4 regions of the Bradyrhizobium sp. USDA 4474 genome follow, and region 1 is predicted to be linked to each of the others. Evidence: riboswitches for the same ligand, from Rfam matches in the RefSeq annotation. Region 1 holds a riboswitch; each other region holds the start of a gene.
The links. A riboswitch is a leader RNA that binds a small molecule or an ion and turns the genes downstream of it on or off. The one in region 1 is predicted to bind cobalamin.
Positions count from the first base shown of each region.

Region 2: linked by a shared signal. The riboswitch ahead of metE (5-methyltetrahydropteroyltriglutamate--homocysteine S-methyltransferase) and the one ahead of ACVW16_RS24140 (hypothetical protein) in region 1 are both predicted to bind cobalamin.
Region 3: linked by a shared signal. The riboswitch ahead of ACVW16_RS30855 (TonB-dependent receptor domain-containing protein) and the one ahead of ACVW16_RS24140 (hypothetical protein) in region 1 are both predicted to bind cobalamin.
Region 4: linked by a shared signal. The riboswitch ahead of ACVW16_RS30775 (DUF1636 family protein) and the one ahead of ACVW16_RS24140 (hypothetical protein) in region 1 are both predicted to bind cobalamin.

Region 1 is NZ_JBSRZJ010000002.1:4,723,373-4,728,914, reverse strand. It holds gene ACVW16_RS24150 (hypothetical protein) at 210-641, shown strand; gene ACVW16_RS24145 (DUF3892 domain-containing protein) at 1,770-2,054, shown strand; gene ACVW16_RS24140 (hypothetical protein) at 2,893-3,225, opposite strand; cobalamin riboswitch at 3,204-3,399, opposite strand; gene ACVW16_RS24135 (hypothetical protein) at 4,017-4,205, shown strand; partial or broken gene ACVW16_RS24130 (type II and III secretion system protein family protein) at 4,707-5,487, shown strand.
Region 2 is NZ_JBSRZJ010000002.1:5,022,054-5,027,595, forward strand. It holds gene ACVW16_RS25305 (hypothetical protein) at 435-689, opposite strand; cobalamin riboswitch at 1,305-1,506, shown strand; gene metE (5-methyltetrahydropteroyltriglutamate--homocysteine S-methyltransferase) at 1,606-3,951, shown strand; gene ACVW16_RS25315 (hypothetical protein) at 5,173-5,370, opposite strand.
Region 3 is NZ_JBSRZJ010000002.1:6,234,809-6,240,350, reverse strand. It holds gene ACVW16_RS30860 (PepSY domain-containing protein) at 1-274, opposite strand, end outside; gene ACVW16_RS30855 (TonB-dependent receptor domain-containing protein) at 287-2,635, opposite strand; cobalamin riboswitch at 2,752-2,954, opposite strand; gene ACVW16_RS30850 (histidine phosphatase family protein) at 3,028-3,600, shown strand; gene cobT (nicotinate-nucleotide--dimethylbenzimidazole phosphoribosyltransferase) at 3,593-4,645, opposite strand; gene cobF (precorrin-6A synthase (deacetylating)) at 4,656-5,405, opposite strand; gene cobA (uroporphyrinogen-III C-methyltransferase) at 5,402-5,542, opposite strand, start outside.
Region 4 is NZ_JBSRZJ010000002.1:6,217,665-6,223,206, reverse strand. It holds gene cobW (cobalamin biosynthesis protein CobW) at 1-872, opposite strand, end outside; gene ACVW16_RS30775 (DUF1636 family protein) at 869-1,243, opposite strand; cobalamin riboswitch at 1,340-1,558, opposite strand; gene cobO (cob(I)yrinic acid a,c-diamide adenosyltransferase) at 1,599-2,282, shown strand; gene ACVW16_RS30765 (cobyric acid synthase) at 2,303-3,736, shown strand; gene cobD (threonine-phosphate decarboxylase CobD) at 3,725-4,690, opposite strand; gene cbiB (adenosylcobinamide-phosphate synthase CbiB) at 4,702-5,542, opposite strand, start outside.

The DNA.
Region 1 (5,542 bases):
CGCAAGATTGGAGGAAGACCCATTCCCTGATGAGCCAGAGCTTCCCTTCACAAAAAAGCCTGACCAGTCTCAAACTATCTGACGACGAAAGGCGACGGGACGAGCAATAGAACGATTGGGCTGAGACGGGGATCATAATCGCCTCGTGCGGCGAAAAGGTTCAGCGAGCACTGCCTGATCATGCTTGGAACTTTGCTGCAGGGGCGCTCATGACAGAAGACGCGGAGTTTCATATCGACAAGCTGGCATATGCGGTTGCATTGCTAGATGGTGCCAAACGCATTCATTCCTCTGCACCCGGCGAAGATATTTCCCGAATAGGAATTCCCTTCTACCTTCTCATCGGCTTCAGCATCGAGAATGGCTTAAAAGCATTGCTGCAATTTCAGGGGCAGCATCAACCTGCGCTGCAGCGGTCCCACGACCTAGCGGATTTGTTAGCAAAAGCCGATGGACTTCGTGAGCGCCTTTGCCCCGGCGCTGCAAAGGACGCGGAACACCTCAGCCGCTATCACAAAGAGTATTGGTTTCGATACCCTGAGCGCGCCACAACTGCCGACGTCTATAAGGCCGAAAGCGCCTGCATGATGGTCGGCCACCTTTTAGTGGAGGTCGCTCATCTAATTGGCTACAGAGGATAGCTGGTCACTTTCCTACTCGCGCCGGCGGCTCGGACGCCCGCATGTTGCGCCAGCACCGGCAAGCAGCGCGGGCGCGACGCTGGCGAAAGTCTCACAGGGGTCCCACCCGAACCGGTTGGTGCTCACGCGCGCCCCCTAGAAGATCGCGTATGCGTGCAGCGATCTTCCGTGCCTCCTTCGGCCCGAGATTGGGCTTCACGCAATCGAGTATGTCTACCATTGCCTCAGCCTCCCTGGCATTAAACGTCGCGACTTGGCGATCTGCTTGGCTCAGAGACTGATCGGCCGCACGGGCCTGACTGGCTGCAAGCACCGCAAGCGCTTGCGACCGCAGTGGGGTGATGTGCTGCTCGAATGAGTGCATCCGTTGGCCCCGTGGTGTCCCTGCCACGCACCCCTAACATCGGTGGCCAGCCCTCCCCCTTGGAACGGCAAGGCCGGCCACCTTGCTCCTGAGAGGGTCACGTTCTCCCTGGCGCCACCAGATAATAGCGCGGACAAGTAACCGGGGCGCCTATCAGAATTGGTGGGGACGAGAATGTAAGGTGGTGCGAGCATGCTCAGCGCCGTCGAGGTACATTCGGACGTGAAACCACAGCACGTTCATGGAAGGGTCGCAGATGGTGAAATGGTTCTACAAAACTCACGCTGGGGTGGCTCAGATCGTTCCCACTGGGGAGGATTTTACGGTCACGCTCGGTGATGAGACATTGGGGCGGTATGCTTCGCCAGCCTCCGCGGCCGAAGACTTGGCGAACGAGACATGCTCTTGGCCTTCGGCCGGAGACCCATCAAACCTGGGCATACCGGACAAAATCAGCCAGTGGCAGCGGGTGCGTTGACTTACGCTCCCGAGGGTCCTCGCCCCTGGTGATCACCGCCTGCTTGGATCATCCGCAGTCGAAGTTAGCGGCAACGTGACTCGGCGCCCGAGCCGTTGGAGGCAGAGCGCTGTCCCTGCAACGCACCGCCAACTTCGACACAGCCAGCCTCACAGCAGCGGAAGAAGCCGACGGTACGATACATTCATCAGGAAAAGCCCTGGCACAACTACCAGAACCGGTCGGCCCCACGTCGTCAGGCAATCTCTAAGCTGGTCCGACAGCCTGCAGAGACGGGAGACCCCGCATGGCAAAACGCGTGCGCATTCGTTGCATAAACACGTCTGACAGGCGAAACGCACATGAGAGAATCAAATTTGTCGGCGGGCTGAATTCAGACGGAACGCGATGGAGGCTATCCGTCGCGAAGACTATTGGAGATATCGAAAGCCGCGAGTGGGAGTTCTACGTCGAAGAATCAGGCATCACTGTCGAGGTCATCGTCGCGACCGACGGCCGACACAAGTACATCAAGACAACAGTGGATGGAATTCAACCGGACAATCTCCTCTCGCTCCCTGAGTGTCCGTGAGGGATCGCAGGCAGTGCGGGCGAGACTCGGCGCCTGTTGGCTTGGGGCATGACAGGACGCTGTCCCTGCCCCGCCCGCACTACCATAGAAGCTAGCGGCACGTGACTCGGCGCTGACCGTTCTGGTGCCATCGCGCTGTCCCTGCCACGTCCCGCTAACTCCGGGGCTCCGTATCCGCGCTGGCTGACCAAAAGCTGACGAGACTGCGCGGCCATCCATAAAACGAAAAGCGGCCCGTGTGAGCCGCTTGCCGTCGAGAACAATACAGACGAGCCTATGATGGCTGCGAGCGTCAAGCACACGACTGCTCGGGCAATAGCTTCGTGTTGACAATTACTGAGGACATCTATCTCAAGGGTTATTCGGTTGGCCACGAGGCGCTCACTAGAAAAGTCATCGGTGAGAGGACAGCTAGGCTGGCCTGATCGCCTTATGTTCGACCGGCCGGAGGCGCGGTCGATGGTCGGGACGCCGCCGGATAAGCTCGGGGCGCTTTTGAAGGCAGCCAAGGGATTTCAATGATCCTTCGGGTGCTATGAATCCACAGAACGAGGAGTCCTTTAGTCGCCTGTCGCATTCGAGCGGGTTCGGGTCGTGGAGCCCTCCACATCATAGCCGCTGAAAACAGCCGCCCACCATCAAAGGCGGCTGTGATCGTCTTGCGCCCGACCGCTGGAAACAGGAAGGGCAGAATCGTATCGTCGCCCATGGCCGGTGTGGTTGCCTCGATGATGTCAGCGCAGAATTGGTCTCAGCAACCGAATCTCACGTCCCATCAGCGGGTCAAACCACACTCGCCTCGCCAGCCACCCACAGGCCCTTCATCAATAAAGATGGGCTAGATACGGCCGAAAGCCGCCCACACCCCGTTTTCGCCGTCCCAGCTGCCGCGGCTTGCCGCCTTGGAGTACTCCGTGGCGCGCTGCTCGAAGAAATAGGCGTGCTCGACACCATTGAGAATCTCGACAAGCCACGGCAATGGATGCGCCTTGAGCTGGGTGAATCCGCCCTCCTTGGCCTCGAAGAAGCCGAAGACCGGGGCAATCCGCAGCTGGGTCAGTCGCCAGTCGGCGACATAGCGGACGTAGGCGTGGATCTGCTCAGCTCGCATGCCCTCGATCTTGCCGAGGCCGAAGGCGAGGTCGACGAAGTTCTCCTCCAGCTTCACCATGGTCTTGGCGACGTCGACGATGTCGTCACGGACAGTGCGCGTCACCGCGCCACGATGACAACCGCTCGCCGCTTACAGTTGCGGGGGCAGCCTCGGAATAGCCGTCGCCGGCGCACCGGGTTCCCTCTTAGCTTCCATCCTACGAGATGCGGGAATGGAACTGCAAGGCCAAAACAGAGCACGTGTGCTGCTATGCTGGGAGCGTTTGATTGCTCCCCACATCCAACGCTGTTGGGCCGGGGAACGGACGTCTTGCTTTCTTCGCACGTGATGCGGGCAATGTGCAAACTTGCTTGCGAATTTGTCCCCCCTTGAGAATGGCGGAGTTCTTCTCGGCTGGGCGCGTGGTGGCCGCGCGGCGGACTAATTCTAGCGTTAGCCCATCGCGGCGATAGCCGATAGCTCCCCACTTCGACGTCCTGATGTAGCTGCCGACATAGTTGCGGCTGGGGCCGCTCATCGCGGGTCAAGTATCCGGTCTAGCGGGGTTAACTCCTCGGCCGCACGGCCATCTCACAGGTTGTCCTACAAGTCTGGCTGAATCCTAGTGGCTCCGAAATCTCGTTGGCAGAGGATCCGGGAGCTTCGTCTATGCCAACGTATAGCTTTCGAAGGAGCGCCTCGCCTGCCATTCCTTTCTTGAGGCCGACGCGATAACTGGGACAGACAAGGCGCCGGAGGCCCAAGCTTTTTCTACGATTTTAGGTCGTGTTCTGGAATGCGAAATTTTAGGATGGCGAAATTCATGTGAACAGATTAGAGTGTGACGAAGTGTGGGCTAAGAGGTTGGATTGAAATTGACTCTCGGCTCTCCTCGCTGGACCAAACGAGAAGACGAACTGCTGCGCAAGCTTGTTGATGCCGGCACGCCTGTGAAATCCATTTGCGATACGCTCAATAGATCCGGGCTAGAGCTTCGCAGGCGCGGCTACTACATTGGCCTACCAAGGAAGTGGTTCAAGCGAACAGCCAACATCTGACGCTGTGAGGCGGCGCTCAGCAATAGGCAGTTCTTCCTGAACCCGGCTCTCAGTATGGCGGCAGTCCGAGGGACGACCGAGCACACCCGCAGCGCCGCGACCTTCGCCCGGTTGCCGGGCGGGCCAGCAAACGGCAATTCGGGAACAGCCCGAAGCGGTCGTCCGCGGCAATGTGCCCGCCCTGTCAGGGCAGACTGCCGCAATGCCGGCGCATCTAATCAAATGATCCGCGAGAAGCTCGACGCGGTCGGCATAGCCCGATTGACAGCTGATTTGCGCCGACCCCGTCAATTGGACCGCAGCGTCATCCTATTCGACACCCAGCTTTGAGACGATCGACGAAACCGGGAATTCCGAACCCGATCTCGTTAGATGCAGCATGTCGCTCGCAACAAGGGATTTGCCGACGCGCGTCAGGCATTCGCCCTTGTCGCAGAAAACCTCGCGCGTGGAAACACTCGACCCCCAGCGCGCCAGCGATGTTGCGCAACGTGAGGTCGCCTTATTAGGACCGCCGGCGGCGGCTCGGTGGACGTGCTGATCTCTGCATTTGGGAACCAAAAGATTGGCTCGCAGCTTGGCGAAACCGAACTTGACCACGCTTTCCGGCGATGCCGCCCGCTTCCTTGCCGGCGGCGAGTTTCCCGTCCCGATCCCGACCCAAACGACGAACGGCTTTCCAGCCCTCACAATCGACTTCAAGAAGTTCGGTGTCGAGTTGTGCTTCGTCGCCACCGTGCTCTCGCGCAGCGTGATCAACCTTCGGATCGAGCCGTCGGTCAGTGAACTTGATTTCGCCAATGCAGTGACGATCCAGGGGACGACCGTTCCACCCCTACCCGCCGCGATGCACGCACGACGGTCGAACGGCGCGACGGCCAGAGTTTCGCCATCGCCGGCCTGCTGCAGACTCGCAATCGCCAGGACGTTTCGCAACTTCCCTGGATCGGCTCGGTGCCCGTGATCGGGACCTTGTTCAGCAGCAAATCGTACCAGCAGGAGGAAACCGATCTGGTCATCATCGTCACGCCGCGCCTGGTTGCGCCGGCGGCACCCGGCCAGCAATAGGCATCGCCGCTCGACTCCCGACTTCCGGCAAACGACGTCGATTTCTTCCTCAATTGGTCAGATGGAAGTCCGCAAGCGCTACAACGATTACGTCAATTCCGGTGGTGAAGTGAAGGGTCCGTACGGGCACATCATCGCTCCCGAGGTCAGGGCGCCCCTTCCGGCGCCGGCCGCTACTGTTGCCGACCAGCCGGTCGTGAAAACCCTCAACTAAAGCAAGCGAGAGATGACCATCAGGTATCTGGCTCTGCTCGCGCCGCTCCTGCTCG
Region 2 (5,542 bases), 300 kb from region 1:
TTCACTGGCGATCAACGAGAGTGCGAGCGCGTGCCAGCCTAATTCCATCGGCTGCGCGTAGGTTGACGCAAGTTCAATTGTACCATCGAGCCCGACTTTCCAGGTGATAACGTAGTGTTCGTCCGATTTGTTGTGTTGGTGCCTGGTCCACGAAACGAAAACAAAGTCGTCTCCGCCAAGTTCAGCGACGCCCCACATTTGGGGGACGAACTGTGCCACCTTCGAGACATTGGAGATGATTTGTTCTACCGTTTCACCATCTTGCGCCCGCCAAGCCGACTTGAATCTCTCGATAAGGGGGCTGTCGACCGACCGGATACGGCTGCTCGTGGCGGCCGGCCAGGCGAGGCAGATTAGAGATGCACCTAGCCACAGATATAGCAGGGGTCTTGCAAACAGTCTCTTCATAACCTCGGCGTCTCCCATCCAGAGACTTAGGCAGCAGGTGACTTGAACTTGCTCTGAGCGAGAGGCAAGAAGTTAGCGACGACGCGATAAGGCTGTTCGACGCCGTTGCCTATGTCACGCGGCGCTAACTTCCCTGTCAGCGACAGCATTCCAATTGGCTGAGCTGGCATGCCCAGCAGCAGCAGTCTGGGCATGCCGACGGATTGCATTCTTCGTGCCAGGCAATGGGCGAAAATACGCATCGATTTTGTGTGTTCTTGTCGCCTTTCCGACGTGCGCATGTTTCGATGCTTCCATTCGGCGCATCGGCCGCAGCTTGGACCCCCTTGTCCCGCAGTAGAAGAAGCGAGCGCCTCGGATGGAAATCTGATCCCGGCTTGGAGTGCCGCTGCCACCATTGAACGGTGTGCTTCACGATCGCCTTCTTCGTTGACCTACATGCCGGCCAGCGACACGAAGCCGAGTTAGCCGCCGACGTTGAAGTCTGGCTGGCAGGCGATCAATCGGCGCGCCGCGTGTGGTGCCCGAGTGCGCCGAAAAAACCTCCGCTATCGATGCGGATCCTTTAGCAAAGAAGCCGCTGCCCGGTGCAGCTGCTGGGCGAACGCTGAAACGAAGCCGCGTCGAACGCTGCATCTGCTCGAAATGGCGGTAGTCCTCGCCGCGAACGCTGCCTTTGTCCCTGCCATCGCCATAGCGTGCAGAGGCATCCCATGGCAGCTACCGATGCTCACTCGAGACTTTCTGACACGCGATCTCTGACCAGCCAATGTTTCCGGGTGGCGGTTAATCGTTGAGACGCACAGTCATTCGCCGGTCAACGGTCATTCGCTTACCAGATGTCGCAGACTAGCTTGGTACACAATCTGAGAGGTTGACGGGAAAGGTCTCCTACCGATAATCCAGGTCGTCGAGGTTCTCCGGGGCGTGTTCGATCCGGAGCTAAGAGGGAAGCCGGTGCAATGCCGGCGCTGCCCCCGCAACTGTGAGCGGCGAGCCACTGTCCAACGATGTCACTGAAGCCTCCACGGCTTCGGGAAGGCCGGACAGCAGCGACGACCTGCAAGCCAGGAGACCTGCCCCGGCAAAATATTGGTCCACGGGCGGGGTGTCTCGGTGGTGCGCCAAGCAGCTGTCGCATGCGCGACTTCGACTGCCTGCGTCCGCCATGGCCTTGTCCCCAACAGGGGTTAAGCTATGTCTCTTCTCTCTCTTCCCGTTGCTACGCTCGGAACGCCACGCATCGGTCCACGCCGTGAACTGAAATTCGCTCTCGAAAGGTATTGGGCCGGTAGGATAAGCGAACAGCAGTTGCAAGAGGACGCATCCGGCCTGCGCGCAGCGAACTGGGCTCGTCAGAGCTCTATCGGCGTCACTATCATTCCGTCGAATGACTTCTCGCTGTATGATCAAGTGCTCGATACAAGTGTCATGGTTGGCGCGATCCCGGAGATCTACGATTCGAAGGGAGAATCCGTTTCCCTTGCGACGTACTTCGCCATGGCCCGCGGATCGCAATGCGACGACCTCGACCCGAGTGTCGGTCACGGCCTACGAGGATCTGGCGCGCCAGCGCAGGAGATGACCAAGTGGTTCGACACCAATTACCACTACATGGTTCCAGAGTTTCACAAGGGACAGGCGTTCAGGCTGTGCTCTCGCAAACCCATTGAAGAATATGAGGAAGCAAAGGGTCTGGGCTTTCAAACCCGCCCCGTTCTTATCGGACCGGTCACATTCCTAAAGCTCGGCAAGAGTGCCGATAACTCGTTCCAGCCCCTCTCCCTGTTGGATGATCTGATTCCGGTCTATATCGAGGTTCTTCATGAATTGGCCAAACGAGGGGCAAGATGGGTTCAGTTTGACGAGCCCAGCCTGGTCCTTGATCTGGACGAGGCGGCGCGAAAATCCTTGCTACATGCCTATAACCGGTTGGCAAAGGAGGGACCGGCTATCAAAATCTTGGTTGCCAGCTATTTCGGCGCACTAGGCGACAATCTGGATACTGCCTTGAGCCTGCCAGTGTCCGGCCTGCACGTCGATCTGGTTCGATCGCCGGAGTTATTGGAGCAGATCATTGCTGACGGGCGAGCTGATCTCGTCTTGTCGCTCGGTGTCATCGACGGCAGGAATGTATGGAGGTCGAACTTGTCGTCGCTACGCCAGAGGCTAGAGCCCGCGATCGCGAAGCTCGGTAAACACCGTGTACAGCTAGCTCCATCCTGCTCGTTGCTTCACGTACCAGTCGATGCTGAACTAGAGACCGGGCTCACTTCCGACGTCAAGAGCTGGCTCGCCTTCTCGGTTCAGAAGATGCGTGAGCTTGCGATCCTGGCGCGGGCACTCGCTGGCGACCGGAATGTCGGGCAAGCTCTTGCCGAGTCGGAATGCGCTGTGACTGCCCGCCGGAGTTCGCCGAAGATCCATGATGCGAATGTTGCTGCCCGGATGAGGGCGATCGACCAGAAGATGCGCCGGCGAACGAGCCCATTTGCCCGTCGTTCCGAGATTCAAAGGGTGCGCTTCGGACTACCAGCGTTCCCTACGACGACGATCGGATCATTTCCACAGACGGCTGAGGTCCGAGGTGCTCGTGCGGCGCATGCGAAAGGCACGATGAGCGACGAACAATATGACAGGTTTCTTAAGGAGGAGATAGCCCGCGCTGTACGTTGGCAGGAAGACATTGGGCTTGATGTCCTTGTGCACGGCGAATTTGAGCGCAATGACATGGTGCAGTACTTTAGCGAAAAACTCGCAGGCTTCGCATCGACCAGCAATGGATGGGTGCAGTCCTATGGCTCGCGCTGCGTTCGTCCCCCGATCCTGTTTGGCGATGTAGTGCGGCCGAAGCCGATCACCGTAGAATGGTGGCGCTACGCGCAGTCACTAACGAGCAAGCCAATGAAGGCGATGTTGACCGGACCGGTGACAATCCTGAATTGGTCGTTTGTTCGCGATGATCTTCCTAGAAGTGAGGTCTGCCGTCAGCTTGGGCTCGCAATCCGAGACGAAGTCCGCGATCTCGAGGATGCCGGTGCAGCCATGATCCAGATCGACGAACCCGCACTCCGCGAAGGATTGCCATTGCGCCGATCGGAGTGGAACGAATATCTCGATTGGACGGGAGATTGTTTCCGCATCTGCTCGTCCGGCGTTAGCGATCAAACGCAAATCCATACACATATGTGCTACTCGGAGTTTAACGACATCATCGGCGCAATCGCCGCAATGGATGCGGATGTAATATCGATTGAGACGTCGCGCTCTAAAATGGAGCTACTGAACGTATTCACAGAGTACAGGTATCCAAATCAAATTGGACCGGGTGTGTACGACATCCACTCTCCACGCGTTCCCGGGACGAGCGAAATGAAGGAACTGATGGTGTTGGCTCAGGCGCGTTTGCAGAAATCGCAGCTCTGGGTCAATCCGGACTGCGGCCTAAAAACGCGCAAATGGGAGCAAGTGCGGCCCGCGTTGGTCAACATGGTCGCTGCCGCCCGCGAGCTGCGCGCTGCATCCGATCCGCAAAACCATTGATCCCGAGCTTAGTCTGTTGTCGACGAGGTTAATTCGCTAGTGGTGATTTGCGTGCTCCACAATGTCGAACCAAAGTACCCGGCCCTTGATGGGCCGGGGATGGAGCGGCGTCCGATGAGACGGTGACGCGTCGCGCTACTTTGTCGCGGTCCGAGGGAGAATCGCCTACGGTTCGAATCAAGAGTCCGGACAGGCAGTTCTTTCTCAAGCGCACGCCGATGCTTGCGGAGATGGAAGCTGCTATCCAAGCCAGATGCGCCAATGTGCGCGTAGACAGATTCACGCTCGATAGGGCCGAAGACGGTACGCGGTCTCGATGGCGCCGGCCGCGACATAAGGCTATCGGCCGTGCCGCCGGCTGGATCAGGTCACAACCTCCGCCGTTGGCATTTGTCGCTTTCCGCAAAGCTAGACCGGCGGCCGGTATTTCCAGCAATCCCACCGGCGGCGGTGCTATGGTCCAACATGCTGTCATGTCACATCCTTTGTTGGTGAGAGACTTTCTTGCCTGCGCGTCACCATCGTTGGCTTGTCGGTGACGTCAAACGCGCCCTCGCGAGCGCGGCAGATCGCTCAGCGAGAGGGGGAAAGACGTCGGAGCCAGTGGACACCATTACGACTCGCATAGTCGCGCTCGGACACGTCATCGGGCTGATTCGCAGGTCAATGATGTAGAGGTCATCGCAAGCGGCGCAGCTTATCATGTTCAGGTAATTTTGGTGCGGCTCTGGTGCGCTTGGCAGCTGTCTTAACAACCGCTCACTGCTGTCGGACGGAAAAGCATAACGGCAAACCAAGTATTTCGGACAGCCATGCGGCGGTTACGGGGGAGCAACTTCTAGCGGAAGTCAGCTGCTGCCGCAGCATTGATAGGGGTCAAAAGCAATTGCGCTTCCGAGAATAGCGGAGCTCGACGGGCCGCTACGAGCCGGACACGCCCGGGCGAGACATTTCTCGGTCAAAGCCCCGTTTTTGCATGAGGAGCCTACGAGGCCCCGGTCACCGGCCTAAAGTAGCGGGCGATATGACAGGTTCGACAGGGGCGATCGCGCTTCCTCGAGGCAACAGGACCCTCAGCCGCGCGGTCTGTTCCTGAGGGAGCGGGACAAACCCATTTAGAAGCTGATTGAGGCAGATCAAAAACTCTCGCCCGAAGTGGGAGTAATGGTCGGGCGAAACCACATCAAGACAAGACCATGCCTTCATTTACCGTTCGGTTTATCAAGACATGTTTGTGACGATACCGGCGGCGGACATCGTGCGCGCCAGGCAGCGTTCCAGGTCGATGCGGCCTCCCTGGGTGCTGCCGCTCAGCAGGCGGAGATCGATTTCTGCAAGCAAAAGAGTGTCCGTGATTGGACAATCTTCGCTGATGTGCTCGTGCTTCGAGCACCACTTGCATGAGGTTAATCCGTTCACGTGGTCCTTTCGAGCTGAAGCCTCAGCTCTCCTGAACCCTGAGGCAACGGCCGCGTAGCCGAGGCGATCTTCACGTGCGTCAGAACGATTGCTGGAGTATCATTTGGCCGTCCAGCGACTTTAGAGAAGACTGTTGCTTCGATGTCACCAAATGAATGCATGACCGATCTAC
Region 3 (5,542 bases), 1.5 Mb from region 1:
GCGACGGCCCTGATACGACATAGACCGGCCCGTCGCTGCGCTGGATCAGGCGAACGCGCGTGGCCTCGGCGATCCCGCTGGCGGCCACCGCGTCGGCAATCGCCATGATCGGCCCTGTGCGCTCGACCGGCGCCAGGCCTGCAAACCGCTCCGCTTCCGTCAGCGACGGAAACGGAACGAAGTGCATCACGATCCCGCTCGCGAACCACATCGCGAACAGGAGGCAGAATGCGATCCCGAGCCAGCGGTGCAAGAGCACGATCGCGCCCATCATGCGGTCAGCGCCCTACCATTTGAAAGCCGCGGAGATTTCGTAGGTTCGCGGCGCGCCCAGCAGGACCTGGTCGGGATAGAACGGGTCACCCCAGATCGCATAGCGCCTGTCGGTGAAGTTGCGGACCCGGAAGGCCAGGCGAGCCTGGTCGACGGCAAAGAAGACCGTCTTGGGGACGTCGACGAAGGCGTAGAGATCGCCGACCGTGTAGGCATTCATGGTCACGGCGTTGGCATCGCTGTTGTAGCGGTCGCCGACATGGCGGCCGACGATGCCGAGCTCCACGGGCCACGGCGTCGCGAAGCGCCAGGATGCGCCCGCATTGGCGACGACGCGCGGCACATTCGGCGGCGTGTTGCCGGAGAACGAGCCGCCGGCAAAATCATAATCGGCATAGCGCGCATCGACATAGGCGACGTTGCCCCAGAGACGCAAAGGCTCGATTGGGCGGATCGATCCGGCGAGCTCGACGCCCTTGGACTCCTGCCGCCCCGCGATGTTGAGCGTCATGCCGCCGGCCGCCGCATAGACATTCTTGCGCAGGATGTCGTAGGCCGAGAACGACCACTCCGCCCTGTTGTCCCAAAACACGTGCTTGACACCGGTCTCGTAGGTGCGCGCGGTGGTCAGATCCAGATTCTGGGTCGGCGCGAGCAAGAAGATGTTGTTGGCCGAGATGTCGGCACCGGTGGCGTACTGGCTGAAAAAGGTCAGGCCGGGAACGGCTTCCCAGGTGTAGCCGATGCGACCGGTGACGGGCGCCCAGTCCTTTGTGAACGGGAAGCTCGCCTTCTCCAGGCCGTTGACGTCGGTCGAGTTGCGATCGAGCCCGATATGCTCGACGCGCAGGCCGCCGATGAGCGAGAAGGTCCGCGTCAGCTTCAGCCGGTCCTCGAACGACAGCGCCTCGTTGTCGATCCGCGCTGTCTGCTGCTGCGTCGTGAGTAAGCCGTAGAGGCCGCGGTCGGGATCGACCAGCGAGACAAAATCGTTCGGGAAGTTTGCCGCGCCCGGCCGGACGAAGTCGAGGTAGCTCGACGACAGCGTCGTGACCATGCGGTTGTCGAAACCCGCGATGTTGGCGTCCCAGACCAGATCAGTGATGTTGCCGACGAGGCGCTGGCTGTGCGCGACATAGAAGCGCTCGCGATAGACCTGGTTGTTTGTGGAATTGAACGCCTCGATCTCGTTGTTGAACCAGCTGCGCTCGGCGTCATAGCCGTAGGCTTGGCTCTTCAGCGTCAGGTCGGGCGCCAGCTTCAGCTCGAAACCGCCGCGCAGCCACACTTCCTGCGCAACGTTTCTATTGTCGAGGACATTGTAGTTCGTATTGAAGGTACGGTCATCGATGGTGACGGCCCCAAGGTCGGTTCTGTTGAAATAGCTGCCGGAGACGATGCCGCTCGTCGCGTGCGAACCGCTGAAGGCCGCCGACACCAGCGGCGCGCCCCAATAGGCTTTTGAACGGTCCTCGCGATACTCGATCGCCCCCCAGACCTTGAGGCTGTCGGAGATGCGGTCATTGAGCTGGCCGGAGACGTCGAGTGTCTTGGTATTGGTGTCGTCGGCAAAGCCGTTGAGCGAGGACCGGCTGACGTCGAAACGGTAGTCCAGACCCTGCACGTTGGTGCTACCCCCGGAACCGTAATGCGTACGGAAGGAATTCAAGGAATCGAACGAAAAGTCTGCTTCGTTCTGGATCTGCCCCGTGCGCGGCTGCTTGCTCACGAAATTGATGGCGCCGCCTGCGGCGCCCTCGCCCGACATCAGCGAGGCCGGACCTTTGAGGATTTCCACGGCTTCGAGATTGGCCGTGTCCATGATCCGCGAGGTCATGTTCTGCGGACCGATCTTGATGCCGTTGTAGAGCGTGTTGATCTGGCTGTTGGTGAAGCCGCGCATCGAGAACGCGGACGGCTCGGCCGGATTGTCTCCGGCAGTGACCCCGACCGCGCCTTGCGCGACGTCGGAGACGGTGCGGTAGCCCTGCTCGCGGATGGTCTCGGCGCGGATGACCTCGACGGTTGCCGGCGTCTCGCGCACCGTCAGGCCGAGGCGCGAAGCGCTCTCCGCGACCGCGTTGCTGTTGAGTGGCGTTGGCGCTGCGGAATTCGGCACGACCGGCTTGGACGCGGTCGACGCGGTCGAGGGTCGCCGCACGGCCCTACGGCGCGCGCTCTCTGCACTTTGGCCATTGGGTTTGGCCTGCTTGCGCGATTGCGGCGGCGACACCTCCACGGGCGGCAGGGGCTCGCGGGCCTGCTGCGCCAGGGCAGCCGTCATGTCGATGGTAGCGAAAGATGTGAGAGCGGCGGACGCCAGCAGAAGGCGGCGTGGTCGTACAATACGGATGGAAGACACGGTCCTGGACCTCGGTGTGACGTCAGTGGCACGTCACCGCGAACCAAGGTCCCACCATCAGGCTGTCAGCCTTCCGATGAAGCCGAATGTCTGTACTCCCCGACCGACATCTTCGCGTGTGACCACGGCTGACGGCAGGTCTCCTGGCTCGCGGGTCGTGACCGCTTCGTCGCCTTCCCGGGACCGAGGACCCAGTGGCTTTTCGACGAAGGATTCACCGCTTACAGTTGCGGGGGCAGCTGCGGCATTGGGGGCAACGTCCCCGCACCGCATTCCCTTTTCATCCCCTTTCGGGGAAACCGTCACCGCCATCTAGGATTACGGCGAAGACAGAGTCAATGTGCCGGATGCGGCGATATTGCCGCGGCGGCGAGCTTCCCTGGGAGATCTGCATGGAAGGCGAGACCTTCCTTTGGCTGATACGCCATGCCCGCGTCGACGGTGTCGCGGGGACCATCCATGCGGCCGACGCTCCGGCCGATCTCGACGATCGCGCGCAGCTCGAGGCGCTGCGCCGTCTTCTGCCGCCGAATGCGGCGAGCTATGCCAGCCCGGCGCGCCGCACGGTCGAGACGGCGCGGGCGCTGGGGCTTGAGCCTGAACTGATGCCCGAATTCGGCGAGCAGGATTTTGGCGGCTGGACCGGCCGCCGGCATGACGAGCTCGCAGCCAGCGGGGGCGAAACCTATGCGCAGTTCTGGAGTGATCCGGCACGCCGACGGCCACCAGGTGGAGAGAGTTTTGAGGATCAGGTCGCGCGCGTCCGGCTCGGGCTTGCGCCGATAGGTGCCGGCCCCGCAACGCTCGTCGTGCATTCCGGCACCATCCGCGCCGCCCTCTGCATCGCCCTCGATCTCCCGCCGCAAGCAGCCTTGCGCTTCGTGATCGATCCGCTGTCACTGACCCGGATCGACCGGCTCGCGACCGGATGGCGGGTTGTGTCAGTCAATCGGCAAGTCAGCTAGCTCTGTCCGGCACATTGGCCTGCGCGAACGTCGCCATGTCATTGTGCAGCGCGCAGGCCGAACGCACCAGCGGCAGGGCGATCGCGGCGCCCGACCCCTCGCCGAGCCGGAGATCGAGGCTGATCAGCGGCTGCACGTTCAGCGCGCGCAGCACCAGCCGATGCCCCTGTTCCGCCGACTGGTGTGACGGCAGCAGGAACGGCTGGCACGACGGGTTCAGCCGCACCGCCGCGAGCGCCGCTACCGAGACGATGAACCCGTCGATCAGCACGGGAATTCGCGCTTGCGCGGCCGCGATGATGGCCCCGGATATGGCCGCGATCTCGAAACCGCCCACGGCGCACAGGATTTTTTCGGGCGCCGCGCCGGCCACGCCATGACGCGCGATCGCGGCATCGATCACGCGCGCCTTGTGCACGCGCCCCGCCGCATCGACGCCGGTGCCGTGGCCTGCGATCTCTTCGGCGCTGATGCCGAGCAGGCCTGCGGCGATCGCCGCAGACGTCGTGGTGTTGCCGATACCCATCTCGCCGAAGATCAGGAGATCGGGTTGATTGGCCTTCGCTCGCGTGACTGCGCGCTGACCGGCCTCGAAGGCGAATGCCAGCTCGGCGAGCGTGAGCGCAGGCTCAATGCTGAAATCCCGCGTGCCGTGACGCGGCTTGTCCGTGACGATATCTGGCATCGGCTCTTGCGCCAGCGTTCCCGCGTCAACAACTTCAAGCGTCGAGCCGAGCTCGCGTGCCAGCACCGAGATCGCAGCGCCGCCCGAGGCAAAATTCGCCATCATCGCAATGGTGACGGCCTGCGGATAGGCCGACACGCCCTGGGCGACAATGCCGTGATCGCCGGCGAAGATGATGATCGGCACGCGTGCCGCGCGGGGGCGTTCGGTCGCTTGCAGACCGCCAAGCTCGATCGCGAGCTGCTCGAGTCGGCCGAGCGCGCCCGTCGGCTTTGTCAGTTGCGCCTGCCGCGCGATCGCCGCATCGCGATGAACAGCTGATGGCTCAGGGCAGTTTTGAGTGATCCATTCAGGGAGCATGCTGCCTCGCTTATGGCCTGCGTTTGAGAATATAACAGTCCATGATCCAGCCGTGCCGCTCGCGCGCATCCTGCCGCGCCGCCACGATGCGCGGACCAATATCGGCCAGCGCGCCGGACATGATGATCTGATCGGCCATGCCGAGATAGGCACCCCACCAGATTTGAATTCTGTCAGGATCGAGCGACTGGAACGCGGTGCCGCCGTCGAGCATCACAACGACCGTATCGACGCCTTCAGGCCAGCCGCCTTCGCGCAGGCGCCGTCCCGTCGTGACCAGAAAGGGCTCACCGATGTCATTGAGCGGCAGCGCATGCGCCGCGCAAAGCGCCTGGATCGAGGTGATACCCGGCACGACCTCAATGGTCGGCTGGGGAGCGAGCCGCTGCGCAATACGCAGCGAGGAATCGTAGAGGGACGGATCACCCCAGATCAGCAGCGCGACCTTGCCGTCACCGCCGAGATGATCGGCTATCGTCCGCGACCACGTGGCGGCGACCGCATCGTGCCAATCGTCAACGCCCTTGCGATAGTCGGCTTCGAGCGCGTCGCGCACGGGAAGCTCGAATTCCGCAATGCGCGTGGTGGCAGTGGTGAGCACGTCCGCGCAAATCGTTCGCCTGAGATCAGCGAGATCAGACTTCGCGGTGCCCTTGCGCGGGATCAGGACAAGATCGGCAGCATTGATGGCGTGAACAGCCGCGCGCGTGAGCTGCGCGGGATCGCCGCAACCGATGCCGATCAGCGAGAGGGTCATCATGATGATCCGCCCCCCGCCAGCGCGCCGAACATGATGACGGCCGCCGTGGACGCCGCGCCGCCGCGCGCCAGCTGCGCGGCCAGCTCGGCGATCGTGGTGCGCACTATCAGCTGGTCGGCGCGGCCAAGCGATTCCGC
Region 4 (5,542 bases), 1.5 Mb from region 1:
ACCGCGATATAGCCCTTGGCGCGCAGCACGTTCTGCTCGCGCGCCAGCTTCTGGACCGATGCGAGCAACGCATCGACGTCAGCAATCTCAGGGAGATCGATCACGAGAGAGGCGAAATCGTCGTGCTCGTGCTCCTCCTCGCCGTCGTGATGCGAGGGACGCGCGGCGAGATCGTTCTCGGCGGCGGCGCCAAGGCCAAGGATGACGCGTGCGTCGATCGCACCATCGGTAATGGGCAGCATCGGCACGCGGCGCGGCATCTCGGCGGTGATCGCGGCCTTGGCGGCTTCAATGCCCGCAGCACCCGCAAGATCGGCCTTGGTGAGCAGCACGATGTCGGCGCAGGCGATCTGATCCTCGAACACCTCCGACAGCGGCGTCTCGTGATCGAGATTCCCGTCGGCCGCGCGTTGCGCTTCGACGGCATCCGGGTCCGGTGCAAAACGGCCGGCGGCGACAGCCTCGGCATCGGCGAGCGCGATCACACCGTCCACGGTGATGCGCGAGCGGATCTCGGGCCAGTCGAATGCCTTCAGCAGCGGTTTCGGCAATGCCAGGCCCGAGGTCTCGATCAGGATGTGATCGGGCTTCACAGGGCGAGCGAGCAACTTCTCCATGGTCGGAATGAAATCGTCGGCAACGGTGCAGCAGATGCAGCCATTGGCTAGCTCGACGATGTTCTCTTCCGGACAGTTCTCGTCGGCGCAGGACTTCAGGATCTCGCCGTCGACCCCCTCGCTGCCGAACTCGTTGACCAGCACGGCGAGCTTCTTGCCGCCGGGATTTCCGAGCAGATGCTGGATCAACGTCGTCTTGCCGGAGCCGAGAAAGCCGGTGACGACGGTCACCGGGACTTTTGCGAGCGAGTTCATTCGGCGGCCTCCGGCAACGCGACAATGGGGGGAATGCGGGCAAGCGATTGCTTGCGGAAGATTTCAGGCCGGCTGCGCCAGGGCACGAGGCCATCTGGCGCGGCGGCATACGCGGCGGCGCCGGCAACGACGTCCTGCGCGTTGGCATCCGAGAGCCGGCCGTAGACATAGGACCAGCGGCCGGGCGCGCTGAGCGCGACCGAGCAACCCTGGCTACAGGCAGAGAGGCATTCGACGGGAACCAGTTTGACACCGTCGGGAACACCGGCCTCGAGGATCGCGCCATGCAGACGCTTGCCGGGCGTAACCTCGCCTTCGCCGAGCGTCTGGCCGGCGCGACAGGTGATGCAGACATGCAGTGTGACGGTCATCGCCTCTTCCAGAAGTATCAGCCGGAGGCGAAGAGGCCCACGAACCGTTCTTGCGAAGGCTCGTTTCCCCGTCGCGGAACACCCCGTCCGCCGGTCCAAAAATCGTCCGCGCTGGCAGGTCTCCCGGCTTGCGGAGCAGGGCTTTGCCCTTCGATCCCCGCCTTCCCGATCCCCTGGGGGTTCAGTGGCTTTGGGCATCTCTCCGGTCACGGTCGCGGGGGCGGCTGCATTTTGGACCCAATCTTGCCGATTCGGACCCTATCGCATTCCCTCTTCGCCTGTCATAGGACAGGAACCAACGCCGGGCCACCATTTGCCCCCGGCCGCCTCTTGTCAAGCCGAAGGACCCTGTCAGATGACGCCTGAACCGGATAGCCAAACGGCCGACGAAACCGACGCCAAGACCCACGCCAAGACCCACGCCAAGACAGACGCGAAGAACGAGGCGAAGCACGCCGCAAAAATGGCGAAGATCAAGGTCGCCCGCGACAGGATCATGGCGACCAAGAGCGGCGAAAAGGGGCTCATCATCGTCCACACCGGCGCCGGGAAGGGCAAGTCGTCCTCCGCCTTCGGCATGATCGTGCGCTGCGTCGCTCATGGCTTCCCCTGCGCGGTCGTGCAGTTCATCAAGGGCGCCTGGGATACCGGCGAACGACGCCTGCTCACCGGCCATTTCGGCGAACTGTGCCAGTTCCACGCCATGGGCGAAGGCTTCACCTGGGAGACGCAGGACCGCGCGCGCGACATCGCGGCTGCGCGCGCCGGCTGGGAGAAGGCAAAGGAGCTGATTCTCGATTCCAATCTGCGCATGGTCGTGCTCGATGAGATCAACATCGCGCTGCGCTACGATTATCTCGACATCGGCGAAATCGTCGATTTCCTCAAGACGTCGAAGCCGCCGATGACGCATGTCGTGCTCACCGGGCGCAACGCCAAGGACGAGCTGATCGAGATCGCCGACCTCGTTACCGAGATGACGCTGGTGAAGCATCCGTTCCGCTCCGGCATCAAGGCGCAGGCCGGCGTCGAGTTCTGAACGTGACGGCACGCGCGCTGATGATCCAGGGGGCCGGTTCGGACGTGGGCAAATCGCTCATCGTCGCCGGCCTCGCGCGTGCGTTTACGCGGCGCGGCTTGCGCGTGCTCCCGTTCAAGCCGCAGAACATGTCCAACAATGCCGCCGTCACCGTCGATGGCGGCGAGATCGGCCGCGCCCAGGCGCTGCAGGCGCTCGCCGCGGGCGTCGAGCCGCACACGGACATGAACCCGGTGCTGCTGAAACCCGAGACCGATGTCGGCGCGCAAGTCATCGTGCATGGCAAGCGCATCGCAACCGCGCGCGCGCGCGACTATGCGGCGATGAAGCCACAGCTGATGGGCGCGGTGCTGGAGAGCTTTGAGCGGTTGAAGGCGCGCAGCGATCTGGTGCTGGTCGAAGGCGCCGGCAGCCCGGCCGAGGTGAACCTGCGCAAGGCCGACATCGCCAATATGGGTTTTGCCCGCAAGGCCGGCGTGCCCGTGGTGCTGGTCGGCGACATCGACCGTGGCGGCGTCATCGCCCAGCTCGTCGGCATCAAGACGGTCATCGAACCTGATGATGCCGCGATGGTCCAGGGCTTTGTCATCAACAAGTTCCGCGGCGATCCCACGCTGTTCGATGACGGCTACAGACTGATCGAGCAAAGGACCGCCTGGCGCGGCTTTGGCGTACTGCCGTGGTTCGCACGGGCCGGCGAGTTGCCGGCCGAAGATGCGCTGGGCCTAAGCGATGCCCGCAAGCCGGGCCAGCGCAAGATCGCCTGCCTCGCATTGTCGCGGATCGCCAATTTCGATGATCTCGATCCGCTGAAGCTCGAGCCTTCAGTCGATCTCGTGATGGTGCGTCCGGGCGAAGCGATACCGGGCGACGTGCGTCTCGTCATCATCCCCGGCTCGAAGTCCACGCGTGGCGACCTCGCGTTCCTGCGCGCGCAGGGCTGGGACATCGACCTGCTCGCGCATCACCGCAGGGGTGGCCATGTGCTCGGCCTCTGCGGCGGCTACCAGATGCTCGGACGCAGCGTTGCTGATCCCGACGGCATCGAAGGACCCGCGGGCGACACGCCGGGCCTCGGGCTGTTGGATGTGGAAACGGTGATGAGCCCGCAGAAGACGCTGACACGGGTCGCGGCTGTGCACGCGGCGACCGATCAACCGATCCACGCTTACGAAATCCACATCGGCCGTACCGACGGGGCTGATCGTGCGCGTCCATTCGCCAAGCTGAATGGCGAGCTCGAAGGCGCGATCTCGCGCGATGGGCGCGTGCAAGGCAGCTATCTGCATGGCCTGTTCACGTCGGACGCCTTTCGCAAGGCATTCCTTGCAGGGCTCGACATTCCCGCGGGTGAGGACCCGTATGGCGCCCGGGTCGAGAGCGCGCTCGATGCGTTGGCCGATCACATCGAAAGGCATCTCGGCGTCGAAGGCCTGCTCGCGCTAGCGCGCTAAGGCTCCGGCGAGGCGCATCCATTCGGACTCGACGCCCGGAAGACCGAGGCGCAACCAGGTCCGATTTTGCGCGAAGACGCGCGACCAGATCTGGCGGCGCGCGAGCTTCTCCTGCGCGGCCATTGCGTCAGGCGTTTCGTAGAGACGAAACAGCGGCGCGCCGCCGGCGAGCCGCCAGCCCTGCCCTTGCGCCATCTCATCGAGGCGCGCGCAATCCTGCGCAAGCCGCGCCGTCGTCGCCTTGGCCCAGGCGTCATCGCGCAAGGCGCGGCAGCCGATCGCGATCGCCGGGCCCGACACAGGCCACGGACCCGATGCTGCCGCGAGCTTGGCGATGTCAGTCGCATGGCCAATCGCGAAGCCGAGCCGGAGGCCGGCAATCCCATAAAACTTTCCAAACGAGCGCAGGATCAAGAGCCCCGGCCGCCCCGCTTCCGAAGCGAGCGAGAGCTCGGGAACAGCATCGGCAAAACTCTCGTCGACGACGAGACGACCGACGCGCGGCAATAGCGCGAGCAATTCCTTCGGCGCGGCACGGCGCCCGTCGGGATTGTTGGGATTGACGACGATGGCGAGGCTCGCGCCGGCGAGCGCATCGAGCTCACCGACGTCCTCGACCTCCCATCCCGCGGCCGACAGCACAGGGGCATATTCGTTGTAGGTCGGCCCGAGGATGCGCGCCCGTCCGCGCGGCGCGAGCTGCGGCAGCAGTTGAATGGCGGCTTGCGCACCGCCCATCGCGACAACTGGCGCGATCGTGCCATAGGCACGTTGAGCCGCCTGGTGCAGGGCCTCGATCTCGGAACGCGACGGCAGAGCCTGCCAATGATGTGCTGATATCTCGCCCACGGGATAAGGCCGCCGGTTGATCCCGGTCGACAGGTCGATCCAGTCTTCAGCGCGTCCGCCGAAACGCTGCCGGGCCAGATCGAGATTTCCACCGTGCTCGCGCATGCCTTCTTCTTTCACGCGAAGGCGAGGATCGCAAGGACGCCCGCGAGCAGCACCATGGCGCGGCGATAGACCGTCAGTCCCTCGATGATGTCGCAGGCCTGCGGATCGCGCGCGCCTTCGTTGAGCCAGGGCTCATCGGTCGCGCAGCCGTGATAGATCCGCGGGCCGCTGAGGCGCACGCCGAGCGCGCCGGCCATCGCCGCCTCCGGCCAGCCGGCATTGGGCGAGCGATGGCGCCGCGCATCGCGCGTCATGCAGGACAGCGCCTCCGATCGTCGCGGCGCGAGCAGCACGAAGAGAAAGCCGGTCAGGCGTGCCGGAACGAAGTTGGCGACATCGTCGATGCGGGCGGCGGCCCAGCCGAACGCTTCGTGGCGTTCGCTGCGATGGCCGATCATGGAGTCCAGCGTATTGATCGCCTTGTAGCCGAGGATTCCCGGCAGGCCGAACAGCGCGCCCCAGAACACCGGCGCGACGATGCCGTCAGAGGCGTTTTCGGCGAGGCTCTCGATCGCCGCACGTGCGATACCGGCCTCGTCGAGCGCAGCCGGATCGCGGCCGACGATGCGCGACACGGCTCCGCGCGCCGCAGCGATGTCACCGCCCAGCAGAGGATCAGCGACGGCGGCGACGTGATCATGCAGCGAGCGCAGCGCGACCAGCGGCCAGGCCAGGATGCCGACCAGCACGATCTGGATCCAGCCCGGGGAAAGCGCGGACTGGAGCACGCAACCGAGCACAAGCGCCATCGCAATCACCAGAAGCGCGCCGGCAACGCCTGCCGCGCGGCGGAGGCCCGGCGGATCGGACGCGCGATTCCAGCCACTGTCGATGGCAGCGATGAGCCGGCCC